One region of the Streptomyces sp. NPDC093018 genome, then DNA from elsewhere that is predicted to be linked to it. Evidence: riboswitches for the same ligand, from Rfam matches in the RefSeq annotation. Region 1 holds a riboswitch; the other holds the start of a gene.
The links. A riboswitch is a leader RNA that binds a small molecule or an ion and turns the genes downstream of it on or off. The one in region 1 is predicted to bind cobalamin.

Region 2: it holds a riboswitch for cobalamin, as region 1 does, so the genes downstream of both, cobN (cobaltochelatase subunit CobN) here and AB0N90_RS30940 (CoA-acylating methylmalonate-semialdehyde dehydrogenase) in region 1, are expected to answer to the same signal.

Annotation. Positions count from the first base shown of each region.
Region 1 covers NZ_JBFBFF010000018.1:75,403-79,168, forward strand. The annotation lists gene AB0N90_RS30930 (ATP-binding cassette domain-containing protein) at 1-725, shown strand, start outside; gene AB0N90_RS30935 (ECF transporter S component) at 722-1,567, shown strand; cobalamin riboswitch at 1,666-1,794, shown strand; gene AB0N90_RS30940 (CoA-acylating methylmalonate-semialdehyde dehydrogenase) at 2,049-3,572, shown strand; gene AB0N90_RS30945 (acyl-CoA dehydrogenase family protein) at 3,580-3,766, shown strand, end outside.
Region 2 covers NZ_JBFBFF010000025.1:66,564-70,329, reverse strand. The annotation lists gene AB0N90_RS35330 (precorrin-8X methylmutase) at 1-156, opposite strand, end outside; gene AB0N90_RS35325 (cobalamin biosynthesis protein CobG) at 153-1,454, opposite strand; cobalamin riboswitch at 1,488-1,641, shown strand; gene cobN (cobaltochelatase subunit CobN) at 1,707-3,766, shown strand, end outside.

The sequences.
Region 1 (3,766 bases):
GGGCCGTGGACCTCGATCTGCACGCGGGCGAGGTCGTCGCGCTGATGGGCCGCAACGGCTCCGGCAAGTCCTCCCTGCTGTGGGCCCTCCAGGGTTCCGGACCCCGGCGGGCCGGAAGCGTCCGGGTGCACGGCGAACACGGCGCGAAGGACCCGCACGCGGAGTCCGCCGCCGAGGCCCGCCGACTCGTCGGACTGGTCCCGCAGACGCCCGCCGACCTGCTCTACCTGGAGAGCGTCGGACAGGAACTCGCGCAGGCCGACGCCGAGTCGGCGGCCGGGGTGACGGCGCGCGAACTGCTCGACCGGCTCGCGCCCGGCATCGAGGACACCACGCACCCCCGTGATCTGTCGGAGGGACAGAAGCTCGCGCTCGTCCTCGCCGTCCAACTGGCCGCCGCGCCCCGGGTCGTGCTGCTGGACGAGCCGACCCGGGGCCTGGACTACCGGGCCAAGGCGGCACTGACCGGCATCGTGGACGCGCTGGCGGCCGAGGGCCGTGCGGTCGTCATCTCCACCCATGACGTCGAGTTCGCGGCCCGCGCCGCCGACCGTGTCGTCGTCATGGCCGAGGGGGACATCGTCGCCGACGGCCCCACCGCCGAAGTCATCGTCTCCTCCCCGACGTTCGCCCCGCAGACGGCCAAGATCCTCGCGCCCCTGCCTTTCCTGACGGTAAGCCAGGTCGAGCGGGGGCTCGCGGACACGGGCGAGGCGCGGTCATGAGCGGACGCGCGGGGGCCGGGGGACCCGCCATCCGGCTGACCGGCCGGGCCGCAGTGGTCATGGCGCTCGCCGCCCTCCTCGGACTCGTCGCGTTCTTCTGGCCGTTCGTGGTCGCCCCCGGGAAGTTCGGCTCCTCCTACGCGCCCCCGCTGATCTTCGGCGTGCTGCTGGTGCTGGTGCTGTGCGTGGTGCTCTCGGAGATCGCCGAGGGCGGCATCGACTCCAAGGCGCTCGCCATGCTCGGGGTGCTCTCCGCCGTCGACGCCGCCCTGCGCCCCCTCGGGGCCGGTACGGCGGGCATCGAGACGGTCTTCTTCGTCCTGGTCCTGGCCGGCCGGGTGTACGGCCCCGGTTTCGGCTTCGTCCTCGGCTGCACCTCGCTGTTCGCCTCCGCGCTGATCACCGGGGGAGTGGGGCCCTGGATGCCGTACCAGATGTTCGGCTGCGCGTTCGTCGGCATGCTCGCCGGATTCCTGCCCCGGGCGAGCGGTCGCCGCGAGGTGCTGATGCTCGCGGTCTACGGCTCGCTGTCCGGCTACCTCTTCGGCTTCCTGCTCAACCTCTCCTTCTGGCCCTTCTCCCTGGACCCGAACAGCTCGATCGCCTATCTGCCGGGCCTGCCCTTCACCGAGCAGTGGCACCGCTACGTCGCCTTCGACCTCGCCACCTCGCTGGGCTGGGACACCGGCCGCGCCGTCACCAACTTCGTGTGCGTGCTGCTGGCCGGTCCCGCGGTGCTGACCACCTTCCGGCGCGCCGCCCGCCGCGCCCGCTTCCGGGCGCCGGTACGCTTCGCCGGACCCCGCGAGCGGCCGGCGGAGAGCGCGGACGGCGTGGCCTGAAGACGTACCGGATCTCGTGAGGACGCACCGGATCCACGGGGACACTGGATTTACTAGGACGTCCAACTATATATTCGGGGGAGAAGGCCCGCGGTGCAGGGAAGCCGGTGCGAATCCGGCGCGGTCCCGCCACTGTGACCGGGGAGTACGCCGTCGACAGGTACGCCACTGACGAGCTGGATGTCGGGAAGGCGGACGGCGCGCGCTGATCCGGGAGTCAGGATACCGGCCGCGGGATGTTCCGTGTTGTCCACGAGGATGGAGCCGACACGCATGGCACCCCTGCGCACCCATGATCCCGGCGCGAGCCGACGCGGGCCGTCCCCGCGCGGCAATCCCGCCGTACCGGTCTGAGGGCTCGTCCCGCCACCGCGTCTTTCGCGCCGCCCCGGCACGCCCATGTGCGCCCTCGCGCACCCCGGCCGTGTGCCGCCGCTGCGCGCCATCCCGGATCACCCCCACCTGACGAGAGCAGGCAGCCATGATCCGTCCCCAAGCACCCTCCGCCGTACGCGAGTTGACCCACTTCGTCGACGGCGAGCACTTCCTGGGCACCTCCGGGTCCCACAGCGAGGTGTACGACCCCAACACCGGCGAGGTCCAGGCCCTGGTGCCGCTCGCCGACCGGGGCGAGACCACGGCGGCGATCACCTCCGCCGCCGAGGCACAGCGCGCCTGGGCCGAGTGGAACCCGCAGCGCCGCGCCCGCGTCCTGCTGCGCTTCCTCCAGCTCGCCGAGCAGGAGAAGGACACGCTCGCCCGGCTGCTGTCGGCCGAGCACGGCAAGACCGTCGCCGACGCCCACGGCGACCTCCAGCGCGGACTGGATGTCGTGGAGTTCGCCGCCGGCATCCCGCACCTGCTCAAGGGCGAGTTCAGCGACAACGCCGGCACCGGCATCGATGTGCACTCCCTGCGCGCACCCCTCGGCGTCATCGCGGGCATCACCCCGTTCAACTTCCCCGCCATGATCCCGCTCTGGCAGGCCGCACCCGCGCTGGCCTGCGGCAACGCCTTCGTCCTCAAGCCCTCCGAGCGCAACCCCTCGGTGCCGCTGCGGCTCGCCGAACTCTTCCTGGAGGCGGGCCTGCCGCCGGGCGTGCTCAATGTCGTCAACGGCGCCCGGGACGCCGTCGACACCCTCCTGGAGGACCCGCGCGTCGCCGCCCTCGGCTTCGTCGGCTCCACCCCGATCGCCGCGCACGTCTACGCCACCGCCGCCGCCCACGGCAAGCGCGCCCAGTGCTTCGGCGGCGCCAAGAACCATCTGATCGTGATGCCGGACGCCGATCTGGACCAGGCGGTGGACGCGCTGATCGGCGCCGGGTACGGCTCGGCCGGTGAGCGCTGCATGGCGATCTCGGTCGCCGTGCCGGTCGGCGAGGCCACGGCGGACGCCCTCGTCGCCCGGCTCACCGAACGCATCGCCGCCCTGCGCATCGGCCGCAGCGACGACCCCGAGGCCGACTTCGGCCCGCTGGTCGCCCCCGAGGCCCTGCGCAGGGTCCGCGACTACGTCGACCTCGGTGTCCAGGAGGGCGCCGAACTCGTCGTGGACGGACGGGACTTCGTGCTCCCCGGCCATGAGAAGGGCTTCTTCGCCGGAGCCTCCCTCTTCGACCGGGTCACCCCGGACATGCGGATCTACCAGGAGGAGATCTTCGGCCCGGTCCTCTCGGTCGTGCGCGCCGCCGACTACGAGGAGGCCCTGCGCCTGCCCAGCGAGCACCGCTACGGCAACGGCGTCGCGATCTTCACCCGCGACGGGGACACCGCCCGCGACTTCACCCGCCGGGTGAACACCGGCATGGTCGGCGTGAACGTGCCCATCCCGGTGCCCGTCGCCCACCACACCTTCGGCGGCTGGAAGCGCTCCGGCTTCGGCGACCTCGGCCAGCACGGCCCGGACGCGATCCGCTTCTGCACCCGCACCAAGACCGTCACCTCCCGCTGGCCCGCCGGCCGCCGCGAGGGCGCCTCCTTCACGATCCCCACGATGGGCTGAGCGCCGTATGACCACCACCCTGCTCACCGAGGACCAGCAGGCCCTCGTCGAGACCACCCTCGACTTCGCCCAGGACCACCTCGCCCCGCACGCCCTGGACTGGGACCGCCACAAGCACTTCCCCGTCGACGTCCTGCGCAAGGCCGCGGGGCTCGGCCTCGGCGGCGTCTACGTGCGTGAACAGCACGGCGGAT
Region 2 (3,766 bases), on a different contig from region 1:
CACCGCGACCTGGCTGACGTCGGCGGGCAGACCGGTGAGGTCCGCTTCGGCGCGGATGGTGGCGAAGGACTGGCGGTAGATCGCCGCCCCGTCCTTCTCGTAGACGTGGGTGGTCACGGTGCTCTTCTCACTGCTCTCGGTCGTCTTGGGGATCATGAGGTGATCGCCGCGAGGGCGGCGCCCATCTGGAAGGGACCTGCCGCGGACACGGTGCGTGTGGTTCCGGCCGTCGTGGCGGCCGACAGACGGTACCCGCCGTCCGGGGTCGCGAGCACATCGACATGGTCACCACGGGGGTGGCCGCAGCGCCGTTCGCAACCGGACCAGTACAGGGGGAGAGCGGGGCGGCCCGTCGACTCCAACGCCCGCGCCGCGTCCGCCCGTACGTCGCCGTGTGCCTTGGCGCATCCGGGGCGGCCGATGCAGGCGCCCACGCGGAGCCAGGAGGACACGGGGTCGGTGACCAGTCCGGCGCCACGGAGGCGTTCGAGCGACTCGACGCGCCGCGCGGCGGTGGCGCCCACGGTGGGGACGACCACGCCACGCCAAGGGGTCAGCCGCAGCTCGGTGTCCGCGGCGACCGTCAACGCCTCCCACTGGAGGGCCGAGAGCCGCCCCAGGGGAACGTGCGCGGACAGGGCTTCACCGACAATCCCCGGGGGCGGTCCGTCGGCCGAACCGACCGGCTCGGGACGGACCTCTTGCGCGATGCCCTCGGCCGTCAGCCGGTCACGCACCAGATGGTCCAGCTCGCCCTGCGGCAAAGGGAGTTCGGACACCCGCCAGGTTCGCGCCCCGTGGGACCGCGCGGCCTCCAGGAAGGTCTCGGCGGCCACCAGAGCCGCGCGCGGCGCGTCGACGGCGGACACCCGGACCGACCCGGGGCCCAGCCATGCTCGGCCGTCGCCGGTCGCACGCACCGTGACGTCGGCACCGAGGCCGGCCACATCGCCGCGCCCGTCGTCCAACGCGAACAGGAACCGGCCCGACAGCCCCCTCGCGGCTTCGCTCGCGCACAACGCGGCGTCCAGAGCCGTCAGCCAAGGACGCACATCCTGTGCGCCCCCACCGTCGAGGCCGGACAGAGGTGAGGCGACGATGTTGCGCACCCGCTCGTGCTCGCGCGAGGGCAGCAGGCCGACCGCGTCCAACGCCGCCGCCAACTCCCCGCCGCACCCGGCCGCCAGGCCGCGCAACTGTACATTGCCGCGCGACGTCAGGTGCAGGTCGCCGTCGCCCAGCCGGAGGGCGGCCCGGCCGAGCGCCTCCGCCTGTCCGATGGTCAGGATTCCACCGGGAAGCCGGATACGGGCAAGGGCGCCGTCGTCCGCCGTGTGCAGGCGCAGCGCTCCGGGGCAGGCATCACCGCGGTCCCCCGCGGCCGGGGTGGCCTGGGGCGATGGGGAGGGAGGAAGGTCTGCCGTGGGCATGGCGGTGAGCATACCCACGATCATGAGGGATGTACGCCCCGCGCTCCTACGGTGACCCTTACTATGCTCCACAGTGGATCACCTGATCCGCGAACCGCCATCACGGCGACAAGAGAGGAAGCCGGTGCGAATCCGGCGCGGTCCCGCCACTGTGAATTCGGCCTCACCAGGCCGGGTGAGCCAGGAACTCCCCTCCCTCGTCCTCGGATTCCTCCGGGGGCGAGACCCAATCCGACACCGCCCGGGGCGCGGACCCCGAGGAAGGCCAGGCGACGCATGCCCACTCCGTCCGGGGAGCGAGTCCCGCCCGCCCACGAGATCCTGCTCCTGTCGACATCCGACACCGATCTGCTCAGCGCCCGCGCGGCCGACGGCCCGGTCGGCTACCGCTTCGCCAACCCCGCCCGTCTCACCCCGGCCGACCTCCCGGCCCTCCTCGACGGCGTCGCCCTGGTGGTGGTACGCCTGCTGGGCGGCATCCGCGCCTGGCAGGACGGCATCGACCTGCTGCTGGCGGACGGGCGACCGGTGGTCGTCCTGACCGGTGAACAGGCTCCCGACGCCCAGCTGATGGCGGCCTCCACCGTCCCCGTCGGCATCGCCGCGGAGGCGCACGCCTACCTCGCCCATGGCGGCCCCGCCAACCTCGGACAGCTCGCGCGGTTCCTCTCGGACACCGTCCTGCTCACCGGTCACGGCTTCGACGCGCCGGCCCCCGCTCCCACCTGGGGCCCGCTGGAGCGCCCGGACCGGCCGACCGGCGGCCCGACCATCGCCGTGCTCTACTACCGCGCCCACCACATGAGCGGCAACACGGCTTTCGTCCACGTACTGTGCGACGCCATCGAGGAGGCCGGTGGCCGCCCGCTGCCCCTGTACGTCGCCTCTCTGCGGGCGCCCGAGCCGGAACTGATCGCCGAACTCGGAGCCGCCGACGCCATCGTCACCACGGTCCTGGCGGCCGGAGGCACCAAGCCCGCCGAGGCATCGGCCGGCGGTGACGACGAGTCCTGGGACGCGGGCGCGCTCACCGGCCTCGACGTCCCCATCCTCCAGGCCCTGTGCCTGACCGGCTCCCGCACGGCCTGGGCGGCGAGCGACGAGGGCGTCTCGCCGCTGGACGCGGCCGGCCAGATCGCGGTGCCCGAGTTCGACGGCCGTCTGATCACGGTGCCGTTCTCCTTCAAGGAGATCGACGCCGACGGCCTCCCGGCCTACGTCGCCGACCCCGAGCGTGCGGCCCGGGTCGCCGGAATCGCCGTACGCCACGCCCGCCTTCGCCACATCCCGCCGGCGCACAAGCGGCTGGCTCTCGTCCTGTCGGCGTACCCCACCAAGCATTCCCGGATCGGCAACGCCGTCGGTCTGGACACCCCCGCCAGCGCCGTCGCCCTGCTCAGGCGTCTGCGCGAGGAGGGCTACGACTTCGGCTCCGACACGGACGTCCCCGGCCTCGCCTCCGGTGACGGTGACGAACTGATCCGCGCGCTCATCGAGGCGGGCGGCCACGACCAGGACTGGCTCACCGAGGAACAGCTCGCCCGCAATCCGGTACGGGTCCCCGCGGCCGACTACCGACGCTGGTTCGCCACGCTGCCGAAGGAACTGCGCGTGGCGGTGGAGGACCACTGGGGCCCGGCGCCCGGCGAGATGTTCGTCGACCACAGCCGCGACAAGGAGGGCGACATCGTCCTCGCGGCCCTGCGCTTCGGCAACCTGCTCGTCCTCATCCAGCCCCCGCGTGGGTTCGGCGAGAACCCGATCGCCATCTACCACGACCCGGACCTGCCGCCCTCCCACCACTACCTGGCCGCCTACCGCTGGATCGCCGCCCCCCAGTCGGAGGGCGGCTTCGGGGCGGACGCGATGATCCACCTCGGCAAGCACGGCAACCTGGAGTGGCTGCCGGGCAAGAACGCCGGCCTGTCCGCCGCCTGCGGCCCCGACGCCGCCCTCGGCGACCTCCCACTGGTCTACCCCTTCCTGGTCAACGACCCCGGCGAGGGCACCCAGGCCAAGCGCCGTGTGCACGCCACCCTCGTCGACCACCTCGTCCCGCCCATGGCCCGCGCCGACTCCTACGGCGACATCGCGCGCCTGGAGCAACTCCTCGACGAGTACGCCCAGATCGCCTCCATGGACCCGGCCAAGCTGCCCGCCATCCGCGCCCAGATCTGGACCCTGATCCAGGCGGCGAAGCTGGACCACGACCTCGGCATGGCGGACCGGCCCGACGACGACGGCTTCGACGATTTCCTCCTCCATGTCGACGGCTGGCTCTGCGAGATCAAGGACGCCCAGATCCGCGACGGCCTGCACGTCCTCGGTAACCCGCC